DNA from 4 places in the Bradyrhizobium barranii subsp. barranii genome. Region 4 is predicted to be linked to each of the others. Evidence: predicted binding sites of a transcription regulator. Region 4 holds the regulator's gene; each other region holds the start of a gene.
The links. The regulator PhoB, encoded in region 4, activates phosphate uptake and scavenging genes when phosphate is short. The targets are predictions, from matches to a motif close to TGTCATNNANCTGTCAT.
Positions count from the first base shown of each region.

Region 1: a site for PhoB is predicted at 4,218-4,234, ahead of J4G43_RS23330 (RNA degradosome polyphosphate kinase). Genes of this name have one in related genera too.
Region 2: a site for PhoB is predicted at 5,470-5,486, ahead of J4G43_RS22025 (acetoacetate decarboxylase). Genes of this name have one in related genera too.
Region 3: a site for PhoB is predicted at 4,311-4,327, ahead of phnF (phosphonate metabolism transcriptional regulator PhnF). Genes of this name have one in related genera too.

Region 1 covers NZ_CP086136.1:4,913,996-4,921,096, forward strand. The annotation lists gene J4G43_RS23320 (PepSY-associated TM helix domain-containing protein) at 1-437, shown strand, start outside; gene ppx (exopolyphosphatase) at 434-1,936, opposite strand; gene J4G43_RS23330 (RNA degradosome polyphosphate kinase) at 1,952-4,144, opposite strand; gene J4G43_RS23335 (P-loop NTPase family protein) at 4,289-4,966, opposite strand; gene J4G43_RS23340 (CDP-alcohol phosphatidyltransferase family protein) at 5,079-5,621, opposite strand; gene purM (phosphoribosylformylglycinamidine cyclo-ligase) at 5,776-6,849, shown strand; gene purN (phosphoribosylglycinamide formyltransferase) at 6,864-7,101, shown strand, end outside.
Region 2 covers NZ_CP086136.1:4,657,874-4,664,974, forward strand. The annotation lists gene J4G43_RS22000 (TadE/TadG family type IV pilus assembly protein) at 224-1,648, shown strand; gene J4G43_RS22005 (TadE/TadG family type IV pilus assembly protein) at 1,659-2,216, shown strand; gene J4G43_RS22010 (TadE/TadG family type IV pilus assembly protein) at 2,216-2,869, shown strand; gene J4G43_RS22015 (type 1 glutamine amidotransferase domain-containing protein) at 2,987-3,787, opposite strand; gene J4G43_RS22020 (patatin-like phospholipase family protein) at 4,255-5,430, opposite strand; gene J4G43_RS22025 (acetoacetate decarboxylase) at 5,651-6,433, shown strand; gene J4G43_RS22030 (transporter) at 6,547-7,101, shown strand, end outside.
Region 3 covers NZ_CP086136.1:951,375-958,475, forward strand. The annotation lists gene phnC (phosphonate ABC transporter ATP-binding protein) at 1-578, shown strand, start outside; gene phnD (phosphonate ABC transporter substrate-binding protein) at 638-1,573, shown strand; gene phnE (phosphonate ABC transporter, permease protein PhnE) at 1,650-2,534, shown strand; gene phnE (phosphonate ABC transporter, permease protein PhnE) at 2,531-3,379, shown strand; gene phnF (phosphonate metabolism transcriptional regulator PhnF) at 3,545-4,276, opposite strand; gene phnG (phosphonate C-P lyase system protein PhnG) at 4,396-4,860, shown strand; gene phnH (phosphonate C-P lyase system protein PhnH) at 4,865-5,473, shown strand; gene J4G43_RS04670 (carbon-phosphorus lyase complex subunit) at 5,478-6,581, shown strand; gene J4G43_RS04675 (alpha-D-ribose 1-methylphosphonate 5-phosphate C-P-lyase PhnJ) at 6,578-7,101, shown strand, end outside.
Region 4 covers NZ_CP086136.1:788,585-795,685, reverse strand. The annotation lists gene J4G43_RS03885 (Hsp33 family molecular chaperone) at 1-664, opposite strand, end outside; gene argF (ornithine carbamoyltransferase) at 921-1,844, opposite strand; gene J4G43_RS03875 (aspartate aminotransferase family protein) at 1,844-3,052, opposite strand; gene J4G43_RS03870 (GcrA family cell cycle regulator) at 3,509-4,021, shown strand; gene phoB (phosphate regulon transcriptional regulator PhoB) at 4,255-4,962, opposite strand; gene phoU (phosphate signaling complex protein PhoU) at 4,978-5,694, opposite strand; gene pstB (phosphate ABC transporter ATP-binding protein PstB) at 5,706-6,506, opposite strand; gene pstA (phosphate ABC transporter permease PstA) at 6,523-7,101, opposite strand, start outside.

The sequences.
Region 1 (7,101 bases), 4.1 Mb from region 4:
CCGATCCCTCGCCGCGGATCGAAGCGCCGCCCCCCACGGGGACACCGCCGCTATCACCTGATGCGATCATGCGGAACGCGCAAGCGGCCAAGCCGGGCCTGGCGGTTGCCATGCTGAACCCGCCAACCGAAACGCGCAACACGTGGCGCGTGCAGTTCCGGGACGAGGGCGCTGATCCCGCGGTACGTGCCCGGGGAGCGATCTGGCTCGATCCATGGAGTGGCGCAGTGGTGCACGATCGCACTTCGGCCGCGATGTCGATGGGGGATCGCTATCTGGCCGAACAGCTCTGGATCCATAACGGCGCGACGTTCGGGCTGATCGGGCGCCTGTTCGTGTTCGCAACCGGCTTCGCACCTCTCGCCCTGTTCATCAGCGGCGGGATCATGTGGCTCAAGAAGCGTCCAGGGAGGATCAGGACCGGCCGGCGAGTCTAGCGCCGCACGATCGAGCCGGAGCGGCCGATCAGGCGGGCGAGGGCGCGGAAGCGGCTGCCGACGCGGTCGGCGACAAGGTCGACGAGCCGGTGCTCGAACACCAGCATCAGATTGCGGCCCTGGCTGCGGAAATGCGTGGCCGGCAGCACACCCGGGCGTGCTGCCGAGATCAGATGGGCGACGCGGAACGCCGCGCCCAGCAGACGGGCGCGTTCGAGCTGGGCCGGTGTCAGCAGCTCCTGCATGGTCACCGGCGGCTGGTTCTCCTCACTCAGGCCCGCATAGCGGTAGAACACGGACAGGCCGACGAAGGCGCGCTCGGTGTGGGTGATTGCGCCGAAATTGCCGTTGACGACGAGGCTCAGCGTCTGCTCGCCGCGATGGTCGGGATGCACGCGCCAGCCGATGTCGGAGAGCAGGCACGCGGTGTGGCGCAAGCGGCGGTCCTCCTCGGTCTCGCGCAGCTTCACCACGCGCGCGAGGCGGTCGGTCCAGGCGATCAGCTCGCGGGCGTGCTTTGCGGAACGCGACAGCAGCTGATTGAGCTCTTCCGCGGCGCAGATCAGCCCGTCCTTGTTGCGCTCGGATTCCGACAGCTTCTCGTGCAAGAGGCCCTCGCGCACGCCGAAGGTCGAGAACACGATGGACTTGGGTTTCGCCACGCGGATGATGTGCTCGAGCACCAGCGCCGCATAGGTGAGGAGCGGGCGCCTGGCATCCGCGACGATCTCGATGTCGGCCAGCATATTGGCGGCCGCAAGCCGGCGGAGACGACGCGAAAAGTCCAGCGCTTCGGCTGCGGAAATGGAATAGCCGTGCATCACCTGGAGCGGATAGCCGCTCTGGATGATGTGGATGCGTGCGAGCGCGCGCCAGGTGCCGCCGACGGCGTAGAAGGTGCGGCCGCGGCCGGCGGTGAGCTGCGGCACCTCGTCGAGCTCCTCGCGCACGATGCGGTCGGCGCGCTTGAGCGATTTGTGCGCGAGGTCCTGGAGCGCGAGGCCACCGAGCGGCAACGTCACGCCGCTGCGCACGCTGTTCTTGCGCACGTCGATCAGCTCGAGCGAGCCGCCGCCGAGATCGCCGACAATGCCGTCGGGGTGATGGATGCCGGAGATCACGCCGAGCGCCGACAACCGCGCCTCGCGCGGGCCCGACAGGATCTCGATCTTCACGGCGCAGATGCGCTCGGCTTTCGCGATGAAGTCGGGGCCGTTGGAGGCGTCACGGCAGGCTGCGGTCGCAATCGCAAACACGCGACCGACCTGCATGACGCGGCACAGGGCCCGGAACCGCTTCAGCGAGGTCAGCGCCTTGTCGACGGCGTCGGGCGCAAGCAGGCCCGTGCTCTGCACCTCGCGCCCGAGGCCGCACAGCGTCTTCTCGTTGAAGATCGGAATGAGGCTCCGCGTCAGTCCCTCGTAGACGACGAGACGGACAGAGTTGGAACCGATATCGATGACCGCGACGCTCGAGCCGCGCTTACGCGGCCGCTTCACGTCCTCGATCCCGGATCAAGATTGATGACGTTCATTACGGCGCGTGAGACGGCGCGGCGAGGATTCCTTGAGCGACTTTCCACGGCCAGATAGACTCGGATTTGTCATGAAGTAGTTGTGGACGTTGAAAGGCTCCTCGCCCTTCGCGGTCTTCATACGCGTCGAGGACCCGTCCGGCAACAATTGCCAGCTCTGCTCATTGTCCTTCAGATTCGCGACCATGATCTGTTCGAGAACCTGCTGATGCACCGTGGGATTTTGCAGCGGACACAGCACCTCGACGCGGCGGTCGAGGTTGCGTGGCATCATGTCGGCCGAGGAGATATACACAGCCGCTTTCGCGCTCGGCAGGCCCTGGCCCATGCCGAAACAGTAGATTCGGCCGTGTTCCAGGAAGCGCCCGATGATCGACTTGACGCGGATGTTCTCCGACAGGCCTGGAATGCCGGGCCTGAGGCAGCAGATTCCGCGCACGACGAGCTCGAGCTGGACGCCGGCTTGCGAGGCCTCGTAGAGCGCGTCGATGATGTCGGGGTCGACCAGCGCATTCATCTTCATCCAGACCGCGCCGGGTCGGCCATGCCGCGCATGCGCGGTCTCGCCTTGGATGTGCTCGATGATGCGCTTGCGCAACGTCAGCGGCGACACCGCCATCTTTTCCAGATCGCTCGGCGCGGCATAACCGGTGATGAAGTTGAACACGCGCGCCGCGTCGCGGCCGATGGTCGGATCCGAGGTGAAGTAGGAGAGGTCGGTGTAGATACGTGCGGTGACGGGGTGATAATTGCCGGTGCCGGTGTGGACGTAAGTGGTGAGGCCGCCGCCCTCGCGGCGCACCACCATCGAGAGCTTCGCGTGCGTCTTCAGTTCGAGGAAGCCGTAGACGACCTGCACGCCGGCGCGTTCGAGGTCGCGCGCCCAGCGGATGTTGGCCTCCTCGTCGAAGCGCGCCTTCAATTCGATCAGCGCGGTGACGGACTTGCCGGCTTCGGCGGCTTCCGCCAGCGTGCGCACGATCGGCGAGTTGTTGGAGGTGCGGTACAGCGTCTGCTTGATCGCGACGACATCGGGATCGCGGGCGGCCTGCTGCAGGAACTGCACGACCACGTCGAAGGATTCGTAGGGATGATGGACGACGAGGTCCTTCTGCCGGATCGCGGCAAAGATGTCGCCGCCATGCTCGCGCACGCGCTCGGGATGGCGCGGTACGTAAGGGGTGAATTCGAGATCGGGCCGGTCGAGGCGGGTGAGCTGCGAGAGCTCGTTCATGGCGAGCACGCCGTCGACCAGGAAGACCTCGTCGTCGGCGGCCGACAGCGCATGCTGCACGAAGCTGCGCAGCTCCTCCGGCATCTTGCCGTCGATCTCGAGCCGGATCACCGACCCGCGGCGGCGGCGCTTCAGAGCGGTCTCGAACAGGCGAACGAGGTCTTCGGCCTCTTCCTCGATTTCGAGCTCGGAGTCGCGGATGATGCGGAAGGCGCCCTGGCCGTGGAGATTGTAGCCGGGGAACAGGCGGTTGATGAACAGCCCGGTCGCCTGCTCGAGCGAGATCAGCCGCACGACCTTGCCCTCGGCCGGCAGCCGGATGAAGCGGTCGATCTTGCCGGGCATACGAATTAGCGCGTTCATCTGCTTGCCGTCGGCGGCGCGCGTCAGCTGGAGCGCGATGGTGAAGCCGAGGCTCGGAATGAACGGGAAGGGGTGAGCCGGGTCGATCGCGAGCGGGGTCAACAGCGGAAACACGTTGTTGAGGAAGTAGTCCTCGATCCAGGTCCGTTCCGCCTTGGTGACGTCCTTGCCGTCGACCAGCACGATGCCGACGTCGGCCAGCGTGCCGCGCAGGTCGCGCCAGATCGCCTGCTGGTCGGAGGCAAGCTGCGAGACGGTGCGGTTGATCAGCGCGAGCTGCTCGGACGGCGTCAGGCCGTCGGGGCTGCGCTCGGCGATGCCCTCGCGGATCTGGGCCTTGATGCCAGCGACGCGGACCATGAAGAATTCGTCGAGGTTATTCGCTGAAATCGACAGGAATCGCACCCGCTCCAGCATGGGGTGGCTGGGATTGACCGCTTCCTCGAGGACGCGGCGGTTGAAATGCAGCCAGGAGAGCTCGCGATTGATGAAGCGCTCGGGACTTGAGGCAATCGCCGGCAGGCCCTCGGTCTCCGGGGCTTTTTCTTTAATTTCAACAGCTTGCGCAGAGTCCATCAGAAGTCGATCCATCCAGTTCGCCTCAATTTGCGACTTATGCGCAAAACCGGCGGGAGCATGTGTTAGTCCGATGACGTTTCGATGACATTGATGTTCCGCCGCTGCGCCGCGTCAAGCGGCCTTGGAGCCAGGGTGGAGGGGTCAGGCGTCCCGAAGCAGCTCGGCCGCCAGGGCCCGCGTGACGGGGCGACCGAGGCGCAGGGCCTCGCTGTCGAGCAGCTCAACGGCCTCCCGTGCGGCCGCCGAGGACCGCTCCAGGCGGGTGGCGAGGTAGCTGACCACGCTCTCATCCACGGTGAGCTGGCGGTCGGCGCAGAACTTGACGATCAGGCCGCGGAAAAGCTGGTCGTCGGGCGGCAGCAGCGAGATGACAGGCACCGCGCGCAGCCGCGAGCGCAGGTCGCGCAGCTCGATCTCGATCGACGCCGGTACCTCGCGGCCGGTGAAGAGCAGGTAGGCCCCATCCTCGCGGGCGAGGTTCATCAGATGAAACAGGGCCCGCTCGTCGAACTCTTTTGCCTTGAGATCCTCGACCACCAGCGCGCCGGTGGCGAGCGTGCCCGGGACGTTTTCGGCGGTCAGCCCATTGGCTGTGGTCGAGCGGGCGCCGGAAGCCTCGGCCCAGATCGCGGCGAGATGGCTCTTGCCGCTTCCTTCCGGGCCGGCCAGCCACATGATCCGGTTCGGCCATTCAGGCCAGGCATCGATGAGGGCAAGACCGGCTTCGTTGGCGGGGCCTTCGAGAAAATTGTCCCGGCTGAGGCTCTCCGCGTGCGGAAGCGAGAATGCCAATTGTCGGGGATGAACGCGGCCTGCCACGCTTGCTGTGCTCCGTGCCGGCGCGCCGGCTTCGTTTGAAGAGATTCGACGTCATCGAGCGGGAGTTGGCCTTTTGCGGGGCCGCATCCCGGTTCATTTGGCCTCGATCGTGCTACTTGGCTTCGATCGTACTCATGTGCCGCAGCCACTCGACGAGATAGAGCGACACGGACGAGAGCGTGAAGATCGTGACGAGGCCCATCAGGATCATATCATAGGGCGCCGGCTTGAAGCCGAAAGCGAGGGAGGCCAGCACCAGCGCCGCGTAGGCCACCTGGGCGGCGGTGTTGAGCTTCGACACCTTCGACGGCTTCATCTCGACCGGCTTGTCGAACAGCCAGGACACGATCACGGCGGCGACGATCATGATGTCGCGCGACACGACCAGGATCACGATCCAGCGCGGGATGTCGCCCCAGATCCCCAGCGCCAGATAGATCGAGACCAGCAGCGCCTTGTCCGCGAGCGGATCGAGCAGGGCGCCGAGCTCGCTCGTCATGTTGAAGCGCTTGGCGAGGAAGCCGTCGACCGCGTCGCTGACGCCGGCAATGAGGAAGACGGCGAACGCAACCTCCATTTGGCTCGACACGATGGCCCAGACGATGATTGGGACCAGCATGATGCGGCCCAGGGTAATGATATTCGGAATACTCACGCGGCGCTTCCTGGCACCCGGCCTGACCTCGAATCCGGCCCGATTGAAGGCTGAACCGGTTGATATCTACATAGTATAGGGCGGGGCGCCACGCTTGCCATTGCGCGTCCCCGGAATTCGACGTAACCAGCCGCAAACCCACTGGAAATCGGGCATGACCGACCGCAAAAACGGCCTCACTTACGCCGATTCAGGCGTCGATATCGACGCGGGCAACCGCCTGGTCGATCTGATCAAGCCGATGGTGCGCGCCACCGCGCGGCCCGGCGCCGACGCCGAGATCGGCGGATTCGGCGGCCTGTTCGACCTCAAGGCGGCCGGTTTCAAGGACCCCGTCCTGGTCGCCGCGACCGACGGCGTCGGCACCAAGGTCAAGATCGCGATCGAGACCGGCCTGCATGGCGGGATCGGCATCGACCTCGTCGCCATGAGCGTCAACGACCTCGTGGTGCAGGGCGCCGAGCCGTTGTTCTTCCTCGACTATTTCGCCTGCGGCAAGCTCGACCCGGAGGCGACCGCCTCGATCGTCGCCGGTGTCGCCGAAGGCTGCCGCGAATCCGGCTGCGCCCTGATCGGGGGCGAGACCGCCGAGATGCCCGGCCTCTACAAGGACGGCGACTACGACCTCGGCGGCTTTGCCGTCGGCGCCGCCGAGCGCGGTACCTTATTGCCGCGCAAGGACATCGCCGCGGGCGATGCCGTGATCGGCCTTGCCTCTTCTGGCGTGCACTCCAACGGCTTCTCGCTGGTGCGCAAGATCGTCGAGCAGTCCGGCCTCAGCTTCGAGGCGCCGGCCCCGTTCGCGCCGGTCATGACGCTCGGCGGCGCGCTTCTGACGCCGACGCGGCTCTACGTCAAATCCTGCCTGCGTGCGATCCGCGAGACCGGCGCGGTGAAGGGGCTTGCCCACATCACCGGCGGCGGTTTCACCGACAACATTCCACGCGTGCTGCCGAGCCATCTTGGCGTCGGCATCGATTTGGCGCGCCTGCCGGTGCTGCCGGTGTTCAAATGGCTGGCTGCTCAAGCCGGCATCGCCGAGCTCGAGATGCTGCGCACCTTCAACTGCGGCATCGGCATGATCGCAATCGTCGAGCCCGACAAGGTCGATCAGGTCGTGCAGGTCTTCAGCGATGCCGGTGAAACGGTGGCGCAGCTCGGTACCGTGATTCCGGCCGAGGGCGAGCACCGCGTCGTCTACAACGGCCACCTCGACCTGGCGCTGTGATGACTGGCGCTGTGATGAAGCGCCGCGTCGCCATCCTGATCTCCGGCCGCGGCTCCAACATGTCCGCGCTGATCAGGGCCGCTGCTGCGGCGGAGTTTCCAGCGGAAATCTCGCTCGTCATCTCCAACAAGGCCGACGCTCTCGGGCTCGAACGCGCAAAGGCGAGCGGCGTCAACACGCTGGTGATCGAAAGCAAGCCGTTCGGCAAGGACCGCGCCGGCTTCGAAAAGCTGCTGCAGGCCGCGCTCGACC
Region 2 (7,101 bases), 3.9 Mb from region 4:
ATCGCGTTTAACCGACGTTAATGATGTCTTCTCGATATGGAACATCCCACTCCGTTGCACTCCCTGTTTGTGGATTGCCCGTAAGTGTTGATTAAGAAGGCCATATCCATATTCCAGCCTGCGATTGGCGGGCTGACCGGCAGCGGTAATCCCACCGGTTGCCCCGATCAAAAGACTTTAGGAATTGCTCTCTGCCGCCACGACGGCAATCAGGATGAAGGTCATGCTCCGCCGGGTAGTGCTCCGTTTCGCAAGAGACCGGAAGGCCAACATCGCCGTTATCTTCGCCCTCACGATGGTGCCGATCGTCTTTCTCCTGGGCATGACGCTCGACTACACGCAGGCCGTCCGCAAGCGGGAGCAATTGAACGCAGCCGCCGACGCGGCCGCGATCGCAGCCGTGCGGCCGGCGATGCTGACCCAGACCGACAAGACGGTCGTCCAGGCGACCGCCGCAGCCGTCTTTGCAGCGAAGGCGAATCTTCCCGGTCTGACGGCGACGCCGACGCCGACCATCACCGTCACGGATTCCGGCCTCGCACGAAGCATCACGGTTTCGTACACCGCGCAGTCCGTCAATAATTTCCCCAGCGTTCTCGGCAAGCAGACCTGGGACGTCTCTGGCTCCTCAACGGCGAAGGCGTCGAGTGCGCCCAACATGAATTTCTACCTGCTGCTGGACGACTCGCCGTCGATGGCGCTCGCCGCGACGCAGGCCGACATCACCAACATGATCGCGGCCACGAAGAACCAGCCCAGCTACGCGAAGAATTGCTCGTTCGCCTGCCATGAGGCGCGTCCCAACAACGCAACTGCCAGCTCGACGAACAAGGACAATCTCACGGTCGCACGCGCAAACAACATCACGCTGCGCATCGATCTCGTGACCAACGCCGTTACGCAATTGCTGAAGGGACCCTGGACGTGCCCGCAGGCGGGTGTGACGGGCGGCGTCATGCAGTGCATGTCGGCGCTCAACAACACGACCTACAAGGCCGCCATCTACACCTTCGACTACGCCCTCAACACGATTCAGGTGCTGACCACGCCGGACACCGCCGCCACGAAGATCAACAACATTCAGCTCCTGACGGTCGACCACCAGAACTGCCCCATTGTCGATAGCAAGGGCAACTGCACCTACACCACCGACTACGGCACGGATATCTCGGGCGGGCTCACGGGCGTCAACACCGTGATGCCTGCGCCAGGCACCGGCACCAATCAGGCGGGCGATACGCCGCAGGAAGTGGTCTTCCTCGTCACCGACGGCGTCGAGGACAAGCTCATCCCGAAGACGGGGGGCTCCTGCGACCCCAATGCCACCTATGCGCTTCCGACAGCCAACTCGACGACCTTGCGGTGCCAGCAACCGCTCGACACGACGGTCTGCACGACGATCAAGAACCGCGGCATTCGCATCGCGGTCCTCTACACCGAGTATCTGCAGCTGAGCGACAGCTGGTACACGAGCCGCATCTCGCAGTTCAACAATCCATCCTCGTCAACCGGCACGATCGCGACACGGCTGCAATCGTGCGCATCGCCCGGTCTGTATGCGAGCGTGCAGACAGGTGGCGACATTTCCGCGGCGCTGACCAACCTCTTCATCAAGGTTGCGTCCAGCACGGCCAGCCTCGTGCAGTAGGGAAGGCGCCATGACCCGACAGGTCACGACAACGAAAAGACGCCGCAACCGCTGCGCCGCCTTCGCCGGCGATAGCCGCGGAGCCACGGCCGTCGAATTCGCGCTCGTTGCCGCGCCGTTTCTCGCCCTCATCATCGCGCTCATCCAGACGTTTCTGGTTTTCTTTGCCCAGCAGATGCTTGAAACCGTGGTGCGCCAGTCGGCGCGTCTCGTCATGACGGGGCAGGTTCAGTCGGCGCAGATGAACCAGGCGGTTTTCAAGCAGAAGGTCTGCGATCAGATCGTGATCCTCTTCAATTGCAGCGGTCTGATGGTCGACATGCAGGTCGCAACGTCCTGGTCTTCCGCGAACACGGCGACGCCCACGCTGACCTTCGACGGCTCGGGCAATGTGACCAACAGCTGGCAATACAATCCGGGCGATTCCGGCGATATCGTCGTTCTCCGCGTCATGTATGTCTGGCCGGTCGTGCTCGGGCCGCTCGGCTTCAATCTCTCGAACCTTAGCAATGGCAACCGGCTGCTCATGTCGTCCGCCGCGTTCCAGAACGAGCCAGGAGCTACCTGATGATCTCCGCCCTGTCGTCTCGCGCTCGGCAGATGTTGACCGATGTACGCGCTGTTGCAGCGACGGAGTTCGCCGTCGTGACGCCGTTCATGCTGGTGCTCTATGTCGGCGGCGTCGAGCTCGGGAACGGGCTCGCCATGAACGTCAAGGTCAGCGCGACTGCGCACAGCGTTGCCGACATGATCTCGCAGAACACGGCCGTCACGTCGACCCAGATGGACGGCATTCTCGCTGCGGCGAGCTCCATCATGGCTCCCTATCCCATCAAGAACGGCAGCACCTCGCTGATGACGATCACGGTCTCCGAGGTCTCGACCGACAGCAATGGCAACGCGACGGTGCAATGGAGCAAGTCGACCAGTACGTCGGGGGCGAGGGCCGCCGGTCAGCAGATGACCTTGTCGTCCTTTACCGCGCCGGGCGGCACCAGCAATGCCAACATCTCGCTCATTCTGAGCGAGGTGTCCTACGACTACGCGCCCAACCTCGGCTTCACGACCGCTGGCACGGTGAAGCTGTCCGACAGCTATTACCTGTTCCCCCGCTGCTCGACGAACACCCCCGCCACGTCGAGTTTTCCCTATTACGACGTGAAATATCCGGCGGCGAAGACCTGCACCTGCGTGCAGCACTTGCAGCAGAAGACCTGTTAGTTTCACGGAACGCGGTCCGAAAGAAGCCGGATGCCGCTGAGGCACGCTTCCGTCCCGATTTCCTCCCGGCCCCTGTGCGCAATTGCGCACCGGGCCGGATGACATTGGAGTAAACGCTTACGCCGCCACAGTGGCGCGGTCGAGCGCTGCGATCAGCTTTGCCGCGATGGGATGGTCGGACCGCGGATTCTGGCCGGTGATCAGCTCGCGGTCCTCGACGACGTAAGGCTCGAAGTCGACGGCGCTTCGGCTGACCTCGGCACCCGCAGCTCCCAGCGCGTCCGGCATGGTGAAGTAGATCTTGCCGTGCAGGAACTGCTCCTCGATCGGTATCTCTTCCGAGGCGGTGAACACCGTCATCTTGTATCCCGCATATTGCCAGCCCTTGCCCAGCTCCGCGACCTTGGCCTTGTCGCCGGCGATCAGGGCGGCGCGATAGGCCTTGGCGTCGGGCAGGGCGGCCAGAGTTGCGATCGGTCCGTGGCAGAGCAGCGCCGTGATCTTCTTCCGTTCGTGGAAATATCGCAGAATCTTGCCGAGCTCGGGATCCTGCATGAGGTCGACGACCGGGCCCTGCCCGCCGGGGACAAAAACGGCGGCGTATTGATCCAGTCCTCCGTCCACGATCGCGCGCAACGTATGGACGTTGGTCATCGCCGGGTCCTTGTCGAAGAAGTCGCGTCCCCGCCGGTAGGCCTTCTCGTCGCCGTCAAAATGGGCCGCATGATCGGAGGCCGGATCGATGTACGGTTGCTTGCCGTTCGGCGTCGCCAGCACCACCTCGTAGCCGGCATCGATCACGGCCATCGCCGGCACGACGGTTTCATTGAGGTATTGGCCGGTCGGTCCGGTGCCGCCGCCCTGGATTTCGATGCGGGTGGCATTGGAGCCGACAACGAGCACTTTTCCTTTGGACATGGTGTCTCCTGCGATTTGCTTGATCGTCTTGCGGTTAGAACTTCATAACAATCCGGCCGACGCGAACGGCAACCTGACGCGACGACCGTTCTGGCGTTTCAAGCAACGACTGGAGCAGATCGGGCGGAGCACGCCGCTTCGCTCCGCAAGCTCGCCCCGAAGGCTCCTGCGGAGGGAATAATCTGTCGCTGCCGAAGAAGTAAGCGGCTTCGCTGATGGCGCGCAAGCCAGCCTCCCAACGTCATTCCGCGCGCAATTTAGGGGATGCGGCGTAGTCTGACCATGTGGCGCGATCGGCCTGGAGCGGATACATCGTGCGATTTTGCAATGATGCCATCATGCTCCTGTTTTGCCCGACGAGTCAAGTTTACTTCGGTAAAACGTAAGTCATTGATCCGCCACGCGCCGGCTACTGTGCATGGGGTTGTTTTCGCAGTTTTTGTTTGGAGCAGCCCGCGCGAGGTGCTTTACGCGCTCTCCGTCTCCCGGTGCACGTCGTGCACCACGAGGCCCATGCCTTCGTCCGGCATCTTGATCCAGTCGCGGCGCTTCAGCGTGCGCTTGGTGTCCTCGTAGCCGCTCGTCCAGTGCTCGCGCATCGAGGTCCCCGAGAATTCGTGGTCCTTGGCGTCGCCCTCATAGGCCTTCTGCTGGTAGATCAGGTGCAGGATCGCGATCTCCGGCATGTTGCGCAGGCTTGCCTTGAGGCTACGATCCTCGTCGCAGAGTTGCTCGTCCGGGACTTTCGCCAGCGCCTTGTAGAGCAGAACCTTGAGGTTGTGGGTGCGGCGGTAGACGTCAGTGTTGTGGCGCGTGCGCGAGGAATACATGATGTCCTTGTGGCGGGCCATTACGTCCTGGATCGAGCGCGGCAGCACGCCCCGCGCGCTGAACAGGTCGACCTGGAACACCAGCGAGTTGAGCGCGTCCTCCTGGTCGAGCAAATGCTGGAGCGGCGTGTTGGAGACGATGCCGCCGTCCCAGAAATGATCGGTGCCGATCCGCACCATCGGCAGCGCCGGGGGCAGGGCGCCGGAGGCCATGATGTGCTCCGGCTCGATCTCGTCATGGGAGTTGTCGAAATAGATGAAGTTGCCCGAGAGCACGTTGACCGCGCCGACCGCGAAGCGGACCTTCTTCTCGTTGATGAGGTCGAAGTCGACGAGCTCCAGCAGGCTCTCCTTCAGCGGCATCGTGTCGTAATAGCTGGTGGCGGTGCGCGCGCCGACCGGGCTGAACCAGGGATTGACCTGGTGCGGGGTGAAGAAGCCGGGCTGGCCCATCGCCGACGTCATCCACGCACTGGTGAGATTGCGCCACTGGCGGAAGATGTCGCCGTCGGGCGTGTAATGCCAGATCTTGCGGTTGGTGATGCGCTCCCAGAAGATGCGCAGCGCCTCCAGCCGCTTCTCCGGCTTGTTGCCGGCGATGATGGCGGAATTGATTGCACCGATTGAAACACCGCAGACCCAGTCGGGCTCGATGCCGGCTTCGTGCAGCGCCTGGTAGACGCCGGCCTGGTAGGCGCCGAGCGCGCCGCCACCTTGCAGCACCAGCGCGACGCGGTCGCAGCGTTCGGGGCGCCAGCCCCGTGCGGGAGGCTGATGCGTCTGATGAGCCGGTTGCGACGTGCGGGCGTCCATGGGTGCCTCCTAGCGTGGACCAAACGATTGCGTCCGGCAGTGACGGCGTGATGACAATTTCAGCGCCGATGCATCGTCTGTATGCAGGCCGACCGCAGCGGGAATGGCGGGAGGTCGTGCGCCTGACGGAAATCCTTCACATCGCGGTCAATGACGGTGGCTAGCAATTTGCGATCCAGGCCTGACGCCGCCGGGCGGGCATCACACACAGGAGATCAGGATGCGCAGGGAAGACGTGCTGAGACTTCCGTCCATGCCGGCGGCGGGGCCGAGCTATCCGGCCGGGCCCTATCGCTTCGTCAACCGCGAATTCCTCGTCATCACCAACGAGACCGATCCGGAGCTGATCCGCGCCGGCCTGCCTGAGCCGCTGGAGCCGATCGACCAGCCGATCGTGCATTACGAATGGATCAAGATGCCGGACTCCTCAGGCTTCGGCAGCTACACCGAATCCGGCCTCGTCATCCCCGCGCGCCTCAACGGCGAGGAGGTCAATTTCGTCTCGCAGATGTATCTCGACGACGATCCGCCGATCGCGGCGGGCCGCGAGATCTGGGGCTTTCCCAAGAAATACGCCCATCCCAAGCTCGAGATCGTCAAGGACACGCTGACGGGCACGCTGGAATATGCCGGCCAGCTCGTCGCCATGGGCACGATGGGCTACAAGCACGAGAGCATGGCCGGCAACGGCGATCGCACCCGTGCGACGCTGTCGAAGACGCAGATCAATCTGAAGATGATTCCGGGCGTCGACGGCCGTCTCGAAGTCTGTCAGCTCGTCGCGATCAACCTCATCGACATCGTGCCGAAGGGCTCCTGGATGGGGCCCGGCCGGCTGCATCTGGTGCCGCATGTCAACGCGCCGGTCGCGGATTTCCCGGTTCGCCGCTGCCTGGGCGCGCACCACTACATCGCCGATCTCACGCTGCCGTTCGGCCGCGTCGTGCACGACTACGTCAAGGAGGCCGAGGCGATGGCCGCGACGGGGCGGGCCGCGGAGTAGGGCGGCCATCATCAAACTGTAACAAAGCCGTAATTGAGTACCCGTGAGAGGTCCGGAAGATGCCGTCAGCCATCTTCCGGAAGCGGGGCATTTGTTGACGGTTGGGGTTGGCCATGGCTGAGCCGGCGAAGCTTGTCAGCGCGATATCGGATTCCGTGCCCGCCATTCCCGGCCTGGTCTGGGCGTTCCGGCTGCACGGCGACGGCAGTGCCGAGGCGCTGCCGATCGACCAGCCGATCGAGTTCAGCCATGACGGCCGGCTCTGGCTGCATTTCAATCTGACCGATGCGCGCGCGCGGCCCTGGATCGCGGCGTCACAGCTGCCGCCGCTCGCGCGTGACCTCCTGCTGTCCAACGACACTTTCCAGCAGCTTCACGTCATCGACCACTGCGTCTACGGCGTCTTCTCCGATCTCGTGCGCGACATCGACAGCGCGACGGAAGAGACCGCGTTCCTGCGTTTCGCCATGACCGAGCATCTTCTCGTCAGCGGCCGGCATCAGGCGTTGTGCTCGGCCGATGCGACGCGGCGCGTGCTCGAAGGCGGCTACCGCGTCGACAACGTCGCCCATCTCCTGGAAAAGATCGTCGACGAGGTCGCCGACACACTGGACCGGATCGCGGACAAGCTCGGCCAGGAGATCGACGACATCGAGGAGCGGATTTTG
Region 3 (7,101 bases), 160 kb from region 4:
CGCGCTCGGCGATGATTTTCCAGCAGTTCAACCTGGTTGGCCGGCTCGATGTGCTGACCAACGTCCTGATGGGGCGTCTTGCCACGATGCCGGCCTGGCGCTCGCTGACGCAGACATGGCCCGAGCACGACAAGGCGCTGGCGATGTCGGCGCTAGAGCAGTTCGATATCGCCTCGCTCGCCGCCCAGCGTGCCGACCAGCTCTCCGGCGGCCAGCAGCAGCGCGTTGCGATCGCCCGCGCGCTTGTGCAGCAGCCCGACATCATCCTCGCCGACGAGCCTATCGCCTCGCTCGACCCGCGCAACACCAAGATCGTGATGGATGCGCTGCTGCGCATCAACAAGCATTTCGGCATCACCGTGCTCTGCAACCTGCATTCGCTCGATCTAGCCCGCACCTATTGCGATCGCCTGATCGGCATGGCGCAGGGGCGCGTGGTGTTCGACGGCGCGCCGGCCGAATTGACCGACCACGTCGCGCGCGAGCTCTACGATCTCGAAGCCTCCGACGTCATGGGCGGAATGCCCGTGCCGGCGCCTGAGGGCGTGCCGGCGCTCGGAACGGCCGCGGCCGCCTGAGCCGCGCCTGTAGTTGCCAATTTTTGCGTCAACCGACCCCAACCGATGAAGAGGGTATCATGATCACTCGCAGACTCGTTCTTGCCGGCGCCGCCGCGCTCGCGTTCACGACCTCGGCCTCCGCCGACGACTGGAAAGCCAAATATCCCGAACTGACCTTCGCGGTCATTCCGGCGGAAAACGCCTCGGGCGTGACCGAGCGCTGGGCGCCGTTCATGAACTATCTCTCCAAGGAATTGGGCGTGAAGGTCACGCTGCGCATCGCCAACGACTACGCCGCCGTCATCGAGGGCCAGCGCGCCGGCAACATCCATATCGCCAGCTACGGCTCGGCGTCGTTCGCCCGCGCCCGCCTGACCGGCGTCAAGACCGATGCCTTCGCCAACGACATCAACGCCGACGGTTCGACCGGCTACTACTCGGTGTTCTTCGTCAAGGCGAGCAGCCCCTACAAGAGCGTCGACCAGCTCAAGGGCAAGAACCTCGGCCTCGTCGATCCGAACTCGACCTCCGGCAACAACGTGCCGCGCTTCGAGCTCGACAAGATGGGTATCACGGACGCCGACACCTATTTCAGCAAGGTCGTCTTCACCGGCAGCCACGAGAACGCGATCCTGGCGCTGGCGCAGGGCACGGTCGACGTTGCGGCCAACCAGTGGACCAGCGATGACGATTCCACGCTGGCGCAGATGCTGACCAAGGGCATGCTGAAGAATGCCGACGGCTCGCCGATGAAGAAGGACGATTTCCGCATCATCCACAAGTCGGCACCGATCATCAACGGCCCCTACGCCTACAATTCCGACCTGCCGGAAGATGCCAAGGCGGCGATCGCCAAGGCGTTCTTCGACGCGCCGGCCAAGGACAAGGCGGCCTTCGATCGCCTCCAGGACGGCCAGAAGAAGGGTTTTCATCCCGCCACCACCAAGGACTGGGATGGCACGATCGAGCTGATCAAGTTCGTCGATGCACTGCGTAAGAAGAAGGCGTCCTGAGTTTCGGGACGATAGCACTGGAGCCGGGTCGATGGACCCGGCTCTTTCTCTTTGATCGACCACCTTTCCTGGCCAGATGACCGTCGCGGTTTCGATCCTTCCCGAGCAGCAGCTCGCCGTGCTGAACGCGGCCTATCGCCAGGCGGTCGCGCGCAAGCGACTCCGACTCCTGTTGGGGCTGGTGATCTTTGCCGCAGCGCTGTTTCTTGCCGCGATCGGCGCGGAAGTGAACCTGCGCACCTTCTTTGCCCATTTCGGCAATTTCATCAGCTATTTCGATCGCATCCTCACGCTGGACAGCGGCCAGCGGGTTTGGACCGATGCTGGCGAGTGGCTGTGGGGCTGGCGCAAATGGCTGAAGATGCTGGGCGAGACGCTGCTGATCTCCTATGTCGGCACGCTGATCGGCGCGACCTTGGCCTTCGCCTTGAATTTCTTCGCGGCCGAGAACACCTCGCCGTCGCCCTGGCTGCGCTTCGTGGTGCGTCGCCTGCTCGAATTCGCCCGCACCGTGCCGGGCATCGTCTTCGCGCTGATCTTCGTCATCGCGTTCGGCCTCGGGCCGATGGCCGGCGTGCTCGCGATCGCGATCCACACCACCGGAGCGCTCGGCAAGCTGTTCTCCGAGATCGTCGAGAACGCCGACATGAAGCCGGTCGAAGGCATCCGCTCGACCGGCGCGAGCTGGCTCTCCTGCATGCGCTTTGCGATCGTGCCGCAGGTGACGGCGGGCTATGCCAGCTACGCGCTGCTGCGCTTCGAGATCAACGTCCGTGAAGCCTCCGTGATGGGTTTCGTCGGGGCCGGCGGCATCGGCCAGGAGCTCGTCGTCGCCATCCGTAAGTTCTATTACTCCGACGTCAGTGCCATCCTGCTCACCATCATCATCACGGTCTTCATCATCGACATCACCACGGGCTGGCTGCGCGGCCGTCTGTTCGGCAAGGAGGCACGGACGTGACGAGGCCGCAGGAGGTCGACACGCGAGAGCTTCGCGCGCGCTACCCCGATGTGTTCGACCGCCCCGCTTCGGCGCGGCTCGCGATGCCGGCGATGATCGTCGCGGCGTTTGCGATTCTGGTCTACGGCCTCGTCGATCTCGACTTCTCCCCGTCGCGATTCTTCGCAGGGCTGAGCCAGCTCGGCTGGATCAGCCTGATGATGATCCCGCCCGATCCCGGCTCTTCGCTCCCGGTCTATCTGAAAGCGCTGGGTGAGACGCTGTCGATCGCGCTGCTCGGCACGACGCTCGCGGCGGTGTTCGCGCTTCCGGTCAGCTTGCTCGCCGCTCGCAACGTCATACCCTCGCAGATCCTGCGCTTTCCTATCAGGCGTTTTCTCGATTCGATCCGCGGCGTCGATACGCTGATCTGGGCGCTGGTGTGGATTAATGTGGTCGGGCTTGGCCCGTTCGCCGGCGTGCTCGCCATCGCCGTGTCGGATTTCGGTGCGTTCGGAAAACTGTTCTCGGAGGCGATCGAAGGCGCCGACCAGAAGCAGGTCGAAGGCGTCCGCGCCTCCGGCGGCAGCGCTTTGCACGAAATCCGCTTCGGCCTGCTGCCGCAGGTGCTGCCCGTGATCGCCGGCCAGGTGCTCTATTTCATCGAATCCAACACGCGCTCGGCCACCATCATCGGCATCGTCGGCGCCGGCGGCATCGGCCTCCAGCTCGCCGAGCAGATCCGCGTGCTGGAATGGCAGCGGGTGTCGTTCCTGATCCTGATGATCCTGGTCGCCGTCGCCGCGATCGATTTCATCTCGAGCAAGCTGCGCTTTGCGATTATTGGGCGCAGGGCGGTGGCGTAGCTTTCTTCCTTCTCCCCTTGTGGGAGAAGGTGGCGCGAAGCGCCGGATGAGGGGTCTGCCTCCTCAAACTCAGATCGGTGTTTGCAGAGACATACCCCTCACCCGTCTCGTCGCTTCGCGACGCGCCACCCTCTCCCACAAGGGGATAGGGGAAGAGAGCGCCGCTCACCCGTTCTCCACCAGAAACTCCACCCGCTCCGCCGCGAACCGCGAATGCTTCGTCACCAGCGGCTTGCCGGCGAGATCGTGGTCGGTGGCGTCGACCACCAGGATCGGCCGTCCCAGCGGCAAATCGAGCCGCGCGGCATCGGTTGCGTCCACGATGCCGGCGGTGATCCGGGTCGCGCCGCGGCTGTAGTCGCGGACGCCGTAGTGCTCGAGCAGTTTCGTCATCGAGCGCGTCGCGGCGAACACCTCGCCCGCGCCCGGGAACAATTCCGCTGACAGCCAGGTGGTGGAGACGCAGATCGGCGTGCGGTCGGCGAGGCGGATCGCCTCGATCCGCACCAGCGGCGCGCCGGCCTTCAATCCAAGTTCGCGCGCCAGTTCGCGGGTCGCGACATCGTCGGACGCCTCGATCAGCCGGCCATGCGGTTCGCGGCCGTCGGCGCCGACGATCTCTGAGAAGCGGGTGCGCGAGCGCAAAGGATAAGCGAGGCGCTGCGCCTCGACATAGGTTCCGCTGCCGCGTTCGGCGCGCACGATGCCGCGCTCGGCAAGCGCGGCCAGCGCGCGCCGCACGGTGTGGCGGTTCACCCGATAGGTTTCGGCGATCTCCATCTCGCCCGGCAGCTTGTCGCCGGCCGCAAAGCGGCCGTCGGCGATGCCGCGCTCGATGCCGTCGGCAACGAGGCGCCACAGCGCGACGCCCGAAGAGGCTGTGTCCTGCATGCTCATGTCGCCGAGAAGCCTACTTCAGAAATCACACGTTTGTCACGAAACAGTCATGGCGCTTCCGTATCAAGTTGTCTATTATCATAGACAACTTCGATTCGGCAAGTTCTGTCAAAAGCTCGGTGGATTTGGTGACCCAGCACAACAACCAGCAAGTCCAGCGCAAGGCCGCGATGGCCGTGCTGGCGCACGCGGAGGCGGGCGAGATCGCCGCTCGCCTCCGCGCTCTCGCCCTGCCGGCGCATCAGGAGCTGCGCGCGCCGGAAAGCGGTCTCGTCATGCTGCGCGGCCGGGTCGGCGGCGACGGTGCGCCGTTCAATCTCGGTGAAGCCACGGTGTCCCGCGCGGCGGTCCGGCTCGCAAGCGGCGAGGTCGGCTTCGGCTACACGCTAGGGCGCGACGGCGAGAAGGCGCGGCTAATCGCGCTGTGCGACGCGCTGGCGCAGTCCAGTGATTTTGGTGAGGCGGTGGAGCGTGACGTTATCGCGCCGTTGCGCGAGCAGCTTATGATCCAGCGCAAGCAGGCGGCGGCCGAGACCGCCGCGACGAAGGTTGATTTCTACACCATGGTGCGCGGTGAGGGGTGAGGCCATGACCACGATTGCGGAACTACCGCCGGGTTTCGTCGACAAGGTGTTGTCGGCGCAATCGACCTTTCGTTCCGTCATGGACGCGATGGCGCGGCCGGGCTCGGTCCAGCGCATCGTGCCGATGGCGGGAGCGCCCGAGCCAACGATGCGCGGCACTGCCGCGATCGCGCTGACGCTGTTCGATCACGACACGCCGCTCTGGCTCGATGCCCGGATGGCGGAGAGGTCGGACGTGGTGAAATGGCTTAAGTTCCACACCGGCGCGCCGGTGGTGCAGGACTCTTCGATCGCGAGTTTCGCGCTGATCAGCGACGGCGCGGCGCTGCCGTCGCTCGAACGCTTCGCGCTGGGCACGAATGAGTATCCGGATCGTTCGACCACGGTGATCCTTCAGGTCGAGAGCCTGGATGCAGGGCGCAGTTTCGAACTGCGTGGCCCCGGCATCGACGGTGTCGCGACGCTTCAGGCCTCGATCAGGCCTTTCGACCTGTTCGAACGGCTGCAGTTCAACGAAGCGCTGTTTCCGCGCGGCATCGATTTGGTGCTGGTCGCCGATGATGCCGTGATTGCGATCCCGCGCACCACGCGTGTCGTGAACAAGGGAAGCTAGTCGCATGTATGTCGCAGTCAAAGGCGGCGAGCGCGCCATCGAGAACGCCCATCGCCTGCTCGCCAATGCGCGGCGTGGCGACCAGAGCGTTTCCGAAGTCACGCTCGACCAGATCTCGGAGCAGCTTGGGCTCGCCGTGGACCGCGTCATGAGCGAAGGGTCGCTCTATGACCGCGAGCTCGCGGCGCTCGCCATCAAGCAGGCGCGCGGGGATCTGATCGAGGCGATCTTCCTGGTCCGCGCCTTCCGCGCCACCCTGCCGCGCTTCGGCGCCAGCGAGCCGGTCGAGACCGGCGCGATGCGGGTGCAGAGGCGGGTGTCGGCGACCTTCAAGGACATTCCCGGCGGCCAGATCCTCGGGCCGACCTTCGACTACACGCATCGTTTGCTCGATCCCTCGCTTGGCCAAGGCTTTGTGCCTGAAGTGCCGGCGACGGCCGAAGCTTCGACGGCGCCCACGCCGCGTGTGACCGATATCCTGGGCCGCGACGGGCTGATCGAATCCTCGCCGCGGGCCGAAGACGGCGCCAGCGTCGGCGATCTCACGCGCGAACCTCTGAACTTCCCGGCCGATCGCGACCTGCGCCTGCAAAACCTCGCGCGCGGTGACGAAGGCTTTCTGCTGGCCATGGGTTATTCCACCCAGCGCGGTTACGGCCGCAACCATCCCTTCGTCGGCGAGATCCGCTTCGGCGAGGTCGAGGTCGAATTTTTCGCGGAGGACGTCGGCTTCGCGGTGCCGCTCGGCTCCATCGAGCTCACCGAGTGCCAGATGGTCAACCAGTTCAAGGGCTCGGCGACGGAAGCGCCGTGCTTCACCCGCGGCTATGGTCTCGCCTTCGGCCAGAGCGAGCGCAAGACCATGTCGATGGCGCTGGTCGACCGCGCGCTGCGTGCCCGCGAGCTCGGCGAAGAAGCCGTGGCCCCCGCGCAAGATGAAGAATTCGTGATGTCGCATTCGGACAACGTCCAGGCGACCGGCTTCGTCGAGCATCTGAAGCTGCCGCACTATGTCGACTTCCAGTCCGAGCTCGGGCTCCTGCGCAAGCTGCGCAAGGAATTTGCCGAGGCCAATGCGCCCGATGCCATGAAGGAGGCCGCGGAATGAACGCGCCCGCCTACAACTTCGCCTATCTCGACGAACAGACCAAGCGGATGATCCGCCGCGCGATCCTCAAGGCGATCGCGATCCCCGGCTATCAGGTGCCGTTCGCCAGCCGCGAAATGCCGATGCCCTATGGCTGGGGCACCGGCGGCGTGCAGGTGACCGCGGCGATCCTCGGGCCCCAAGACGTGCTGAAGGTGATCGACCAGGGTTCTGACGACACGACGAATGCGATCTCGATCCGAAAGTTCTTCGCCAAGACCGCAGGCGTCGCCACGACCACGGCGACCGAAGATGCGACCGTGATCCAGACCCGTCACCGCATCCCGGAGACGTCGCTGCACGCGAACCAGGTGCTGGTCTATCAGGTGCCGATCCCGGAACCGCTGCGATTCCTCGAGCCGCGCGAGACCGAGACGCGGCGCATGCATGCGCTCGCCGAATACGGCCTGATGCACGTAAAACTCTACGAGGACATCGCCCGCTTCGGCCACATCGCCACCGCCTACGCCTATCCGGTGAA
Region 4 (7,101 bases):
CATCGCCGGGATGCAAATCGGCCTGACGCGCGCGCTCGGGCGCCTTCGGCAGGAACTGCATCAGCATGCCGCCGGCGCGCCAGCGATGCTTGCCACCGTCGTTCGAGCGCCACTCCTCACCGACCGCGAGACGCACACGCGTCGGGATCTGCTCGGAGCGCAGGAAATATTCGTGGGCGGCATCTTCCAGGCTGCCGCCGTCGAGCGCGACCAGACCCTGGTAGCGGCTCATGTCGGGACCCTGGTCGATGGTCATGGCGAGATGACCGTTACCGAGGAGCGCGCCGGAATCCTTTGTCTCGCCGAGGCGCTCGGCATCGTAGCGCGCATAGGCGCGCAGGCGATCCGGCGCCATGTAGTCGACGACCAGGAACGACACCGGACCGTCGGTCTGGGCCTGGAGGATGAAGCGGCCCTCGAACTTCAGCGCCGAGCCGAGCAGCGTCGTCAGCACGATGGCCTCGCCGAGCAGCTTGCCCACGGCAGCGGGATAATCGTGCTTGGTCAGGATCTCGTCGAGCGCGGGACCGAGCCGCACGAGGCGGCCGCGCACGTCGAGTGCGTCGACCTCGTACGGCAGCACGTTGTCATCGATGGGAACCGCTGATGGTGCGCGAACCGGGCCTTCAGGCCCGGTATTCATGTCAGGGGATTGGGAAACCATGGCGCTTTATCTGGGGTCGATGGAGGAAAATGGAAGAGGGCTCAAGGGTGGTGTGTTCCGGATGCACTTATGATCGCACAGGATCCTGCAAATTCGATGTCGTCCCGGGGCGCGCAAAGCGCTGATACGGGACCCATAGCCACAGGATTACGCGATAGCCCGCGTAGCCCGGATGGAGCGTAGCGCAATCCGGGACCACTCCAACTGCGGACACAAACCCGGATTTCGCTGCGCTCCATCCGGGCTACAAGTGAGATTACTTCACCGCGTCAAAGCACCAGGCCAGAATGCCCTTCTGCGCATGCAGGCGGTTTTCGGCCTCGTCGAACACGACCGATTGCGGGCCGTCGATCACTTCGTCCGTGACTTCCTCGCCGCGATGGGCGGGCAGGCAATGCATGAACAGCGCATCGGGCTTGGCCAGCGACATCAGCTTCGAATTGACCTGATAGGGCTTGAGCACGTTGTGACGGTGCTCGCCTTCCTTGTCACCCATCGACACCCAGGTGTCGGTGACGACGCAGTCGGCGCCCTTCACGGCGGCCTCGGGATCGGTGCCGAGCACGATCGGCGCGCCGGTGGCCTTGATGAAGTCCCGCATCACCTTTTTCGGCGCAAGCTCCGGCGGCGTCGCGACATTGAGCTTGAACTTGAAGCGCTCGGCGGCATGCGCCCAGGACGCCAGCACGTTGTTGTCGTCGCCGGTCCAGGCCACCGTCCTGCCCTCGATCGGGCCGCGATGCTCTTCGTAGGTCATGAGGTCGGCCATCACCTGGCAAGGGTGCGAGCGCCGCGTCAGGCCGTTGATGACGGGCACCGTCGCATATTCCGCCAGCTCCAGCAGGGCCTCGTGATTGAGGATGCGGATCATGATGGCGTCGACATAGCGCGACAGCACGCGCGCCGTGTCGGCGATGGTCTCGCCGCGGCCGAGCTGCATCTCGGCGCCGGTCAGCATGATCGGCTCGCCGCCGAGCTGGCGCATGGCGACGTCGAACGAGACGCGGGTGCGCGTGGAGGGACGCTCGAAGATCATCGCCAGCGTCTTGCCTTCCAGCGGCTTCACCGGCTGGTGCGCTTTCTGCTTCGCCTTCATGGCGGAGGAGGCCGCGAGCATGCTCTTGAGCTCCGACAACGGGAGCTCGTTGATATCCAGAAAGTGCTTCGGGGACTTGCTCATCAGCTTGCCGCCCGATTGGTCTGACTGGACGAGATCGCGGCGCAGGCGCGTTCGAGCCGCCCGACGCTGTCCTCGATCTCGGCTTCGGTGACGATCAAGGGCGGCAGGAAGCGCACGACATTGTCGCCGGCGCCGACCGTGAGCAATTTTTCGTTGCGCAATGCCGCGCCGAGATCGCCTGACGGCACCACGGCCTTGATGCCGATCAGAAGGCCTTCGCCGCGCACTTCGCTAACGATGTCAGGATAACGATCGATCACGGAGGCGAGCTTCTGCTTGAGCAGCAGCGACATCTTCTGCACGTGATCGAAGAAGCCGGGCTTGAGCATGACGTCGAGCACGGCGTTGGCAGCCGAGATCGCGAGCGGATTGCCGCCGAAGGTCGAGCCGTGCGAGCCGGGCCCCATGCCGGCAGCCGCGTCCGCGGTCGCCAGCACCGCGCCGATCGGGAAGCCGCCACCGAGCGCTTTGGCCAGCGACATCACGTCAGGCGTGACGCCGGTGCGGCGATGCGCGAACAGATCGCCGGTGCGGCCCATGCCGGTCTGCACCTCGTCGAACGCGAGCAGCAGGCCCTTCTCGTCGCAGAGCTGGCGCAACGCCCTCAGGAAGGCGGGCGTTGCCGAACGCACGCCACCCTCGCCCTGGATCGGCTCGATCAGGATGCCGGCGGTCTGCGGACCGATCGCCTTCTTGACGGCTTCGATGTCGCCATGCGGGACCTGGTCGAAGCCGTCCATCGGCGGGCCAAACCCTTCGAGATATTTTGCCGAACCGGTCGCGGCGAGCGTTGCCAGCGTGCGGCCGTGGAAGGCGCCTTCGAAGGTGATGATGCGGTAACGCTCCGGATGGCCCTTGGAGAAGTGATGATGGCGGACGAGCTTGATCACACCTTCCAGCGCTTCGGCGCCGGAATTGCAGAAGAACACGAAGTCCGCGAAGCTTTCGTTGCACAGACGCGCGGCGAGCTTCTCGCCGTCCGGGCTCTGGAACAGGTTCGACATGTGCCAGAGTTTGGTGGCCTGCTCCTGCAACGCCTTGACCAACGCAGGATGAGCATGGCCGAGCGCATTCACCGCCACGCCCGAGGTGAAATCGAGATAGCGATCGCCATTGGTCGCAATCAGCCAGCAGCCTTCACCGCGCTCGAAACCGAGGTCGGACCTCGCGAAAACGGGGAGCAAATGCGGCGCTGCGCTGTTAGTCATGACGATCACTTGAATGTTGCGGACGGTGTGAGCGTGCATTGCGCAACGCACCATTGACCGGCCCGGAAAACGAAACGTGCCGCCTTTTAAGGGCGGCACGTATGACTATCTTATGCCTGGTGAAACCGGTGTCAATGCCGCCCGGAAAGCCTCGCGAAACGCAGAATCCGTAGTCTTGCGGTGGCGATTTTGCGTATTTCCGCCACGGAACATGTGGAAGCGAGTCGGCGGACTCTTGCGCGTGAGTCACGCCATATTGTAGCGTTTGGCTTGTCAGATACGACATCTCGTGCAGCAGCTCTGATCCTCTAAGTCCTCATGTACCGGCGTAAGCGTTCGGGCGCATCTGGTGCGCCCGGCGAGCCTTAAGGGATTCTGGCGGCACGGGTTTTTCGAAGCTTAGGCATTCGCCGTGCGGCCGCCAGGATGGCAGGCGCCGGCGAAGGAAAGGGTGCAATGACCGTTTTGACCTGGTCGGATGATCGCGTCGAGCAGCTGAAAAAGCTCTGGGAGGCCGGACTTTCGGCCAGCCAGATCGCCGCTGAACTCGGCAATGTGACCCGCAATGCCGTAATCGGCAAAGTGCACCGGCTCGGCCTGTCGGGCCGCGCCAAGAGCCCTTCATCGGCAGCGCCGCGGCCGCGCAAGGCGCGTCCGGCGCAGCACATGATGCGGGTGACCCGCCCGATCGCACGCGGCAACACCGCGCTGGCGCAAGCCTTCGAAGTCGAGGTCGAGGCCGAACCGGTCACCTACGACAACGTCGTGCCGATGAGCCAGCGGCTGTCGCTGCTGGAGCTGAACGAGGCGACCTGCCACTGGCCGGTCGGCGATCCCTCGAGCCCGGATTTCTTCTTCTGCGGCGGCAAGGCGCTCTCCGGCCTGCCCTACTGCGCCCAGCACTCGCGCGTGGCGTATCAGCCCGCGGCCGATCGCCGGCGCGCGCCGGCGAAGCCGGGTCCGCGCTGAGGTATCGGATTAGCTGACTACGAAGACGGCGCCGTCACGCGTGACGGCTCAACTCACTCGGTGTCGTCCCTGCGAACGCAGGGACCCATAATCCCGGCGCGTAGTTATTGCGCGGGATGATCACTCCGAGTCGTCGCCAAACCACTCCCTGTGGGTATGGGTCCCTGCGTTCGCAGGGACGACATTGAGGATGCGGTGGCAGCCCGCTAAATCACGTCTGCCACAGCAACCCCTTACGCCTGCTCCGCCTTCGCAAAGCGATCGTCCAGTGCGTAGCCCGCGCCGCGGACGGTGCGGATCGGGTCCTGCTCGCGGCCGAGATTGAGCAGCTTGCGCAGGCGGCCGATATGGACGTCGACGGTGCGCTCGTCGATGTAGATGTCACGGCCCCAGACGCTGTCGAGCAGCTGCTCGCGCGAGAACACGCGGCCGGGATGCTCCAGGAAGAACTCCAGCAGGCGATACTCGGTCGGACCGAGATCGATCGGCCGGCCCGAACGCGCCACGCGACGCTTGTCGCGGTCAAGCTCGATGTCGCCATAGGCGAGCACCGTGGCAAGCCGCTCGGGGCTGGCGCGCCTGAGCAGGCCCTTCACGCGTGCCAGCAGCTCCGGCACCGAGAACGGCTTGACGATGTAGTCGTCGGCGCCGGTCGCAAGGCCCCGCACCCGCTCGCTCTCCTCGCCGCGCGCGGTGAGCATGATGATCGGGAGCTGCTTGGTCTCGGGCCGGGTGCGCAGCCGCCGGCACAGCTCGATGCCGGAGAGGCCCGGCAGCATCCAGTCGAGCACGATCAAATCGGGGATATGCTCCTTGAGGCGGGTGTCGGCATCGTCGCCGCGCATCACCGTCTCGACGTCATAGCCGTCGCCTTCGAGGTTGTAGCGGAGAAGCTCGGTGAGAGCTTCCTCGTCCTCAACCACCATAATGCGTGCGCCCATGGTGTTCGTCGCTCCTTAAGTGTTCGGGACCGTCGTGGCGAAGGTCGTCATGTCGCCCTTCGGCCGCTTGTCGGTGATCGCCTGGCCCTCGATCATGTAGAACACGGTCTCGGCGATGTTGGTGGCGTGGTCGCCGATGCGCTCGATGTTCTTGGCGCAGAACATCAGATGGATGCAGAACGAGATGTTGCGCGGATCCTCCATCATGTAGGTGAGGAGCTCGCGGAACAGCGAGGTGCAGATGGCGTCGACTTCCTCGTCGCCCTTCCACACCGCCATCGCCGCCGGCAGATCGTGCGCGGCATAGGCGTCCAGCACCGACTTGACCTGCTGCTGCACGAGGTCGGTCATGTGCTCCAGGCCGCGGAACAGCTTGAGCGGATGGAAATCCGTCTCCAGCGCCGCGACGCGCTTGCCCATGTTCTTGGCGAGGTCGCCGATCCGCTCGAGATCGGTCGCGACGCGCATGGCGCCGACGATCTCGCGCAGATCCACCGCCATCGGCTGGCGGCGCGCGATGGTGAGCACGGCGCGCTCCTCGATCTTCTTCTGAAGCGCGTCGAGCTCGGCGTCGATGGTGACGACGCGCTGGCCGAGCGCGACGTCGCGGCGGATCAGCGCGTCGACGGAATCGACGATCATGCGCTCGGCGATGCCGCCCATCTCAGCGACCAGGCGCGTGAGCTCCTGGAGGTCGGTGTCGAAGGCCTTTGCGGTATGTTCAGAACCCATGTTCCGTCTCCTCAGCCGAACCGGCCGGTGATGTAATCCTGCGTGCGCCGGTCGGTCGGCGACGTGAAGATCTTGCTGGTGTCGTCGAACTCGATCAGCTCGCCGAGATACATGAAGGCGGTCTTGTCGGAGACGCGCGCCGCCTGCTGCATGTTGTGGGTGACGATCGCGATCGTGTAGTTCTCGGACAGCTCCTGGATCAGCTCCTCGACCTTGGCGGTCGAGATCGGGTCGAGCGCCGAGCAGGGCTCGTCGAACAAGATCACCTCGGGCCGCACCGCGACCGTGCGGGCGATGCAGAGGCGCTGCTGCTGGCCGCCGGAGAGCGACAGGCCGGAGGCGTTGAGCTTGTCCTTGACCTCGTTCCACAGCGCGCCGCCGCGCAGCGCCTTCTCGACGCGGTCGTCCATCTCGGACTTCGAGATCTTCTCGTAAAGGCGGATGCCGAAGGCGATGTTCTCGTAGATCGTCATCGGGAACGGCGTCGGCTTCTGGAACACCATGCCGACGCGGGCGCGCAGCAAATTGAGGTCCAGCTTGGGGTCGAGGACGTTGGTCTGGTCGAGCATGAGCTGACCGGTGACGCGCTGGCCCGGATAGAGGTCGTACATCCGATTGAAGATGCGCAGCAGGGTCGACTTGCCGCAGCCCGACGGGCCGATGAACGCCGTGACGCGGTTGGTGCCGAGCGCCAGATTGATGTTCTTCAGCGCGTGGTGCTCGCCGTAATAGAAATTGAGGTTGCGCACCGTCACCTTGGCCGGAGCTTCGGGCAGCACCGGCGCCTGGGGCAAACCACCGGCCGCGCTCATCGTACGGAAAGATCACTCATTTTGCGGTCCTCTCGGCGCTCAGAATGCGCGCGCCAATATTCAGGGCAAGAACGGTCAGGGTGATGAGCAGCGCGCCGCTCCAGGCGAGCTGCTTCCAGTAGGCGTAGGGGCTCTGCACGAAATTGTTGATGGTGACCGGCAGGTTCGCCATCGTCTTGTTCAGACCCAGGCTGAAGAACTGGTTCGACAGCGCGGTGAAGAGCAGCGGCGCGGTCTCGCCGGCGACGCGGGCGGTGGCCAGCATCACGCCGGTGATGAGGCCCGAGCGCGCCGCGCGATAGGCGATGCGCTTGATCACCAGCGAGCGCGGCAGGCCGAGCGCCGAGGCCGCCTCACGCAGTGCGTTCGGCACCAGCAGCAGCATGTCCTCGGTGGTACGCAGCACCACCGGGATGACGATGACCGCGAGTGCGAGTGCGCCGGCAATCGCCGAGAAGCCGCGCATTGGCACCACCACCGCACCATAGATGAACAGGCCGATGATGATCGAGGGCGCCGAGAGCAGGATGTCGTTGATGAAGCGGATCACCGAGGTCAGGCGGTCGTTGCGGCCGTACTCGGCGAGATAGGTGCC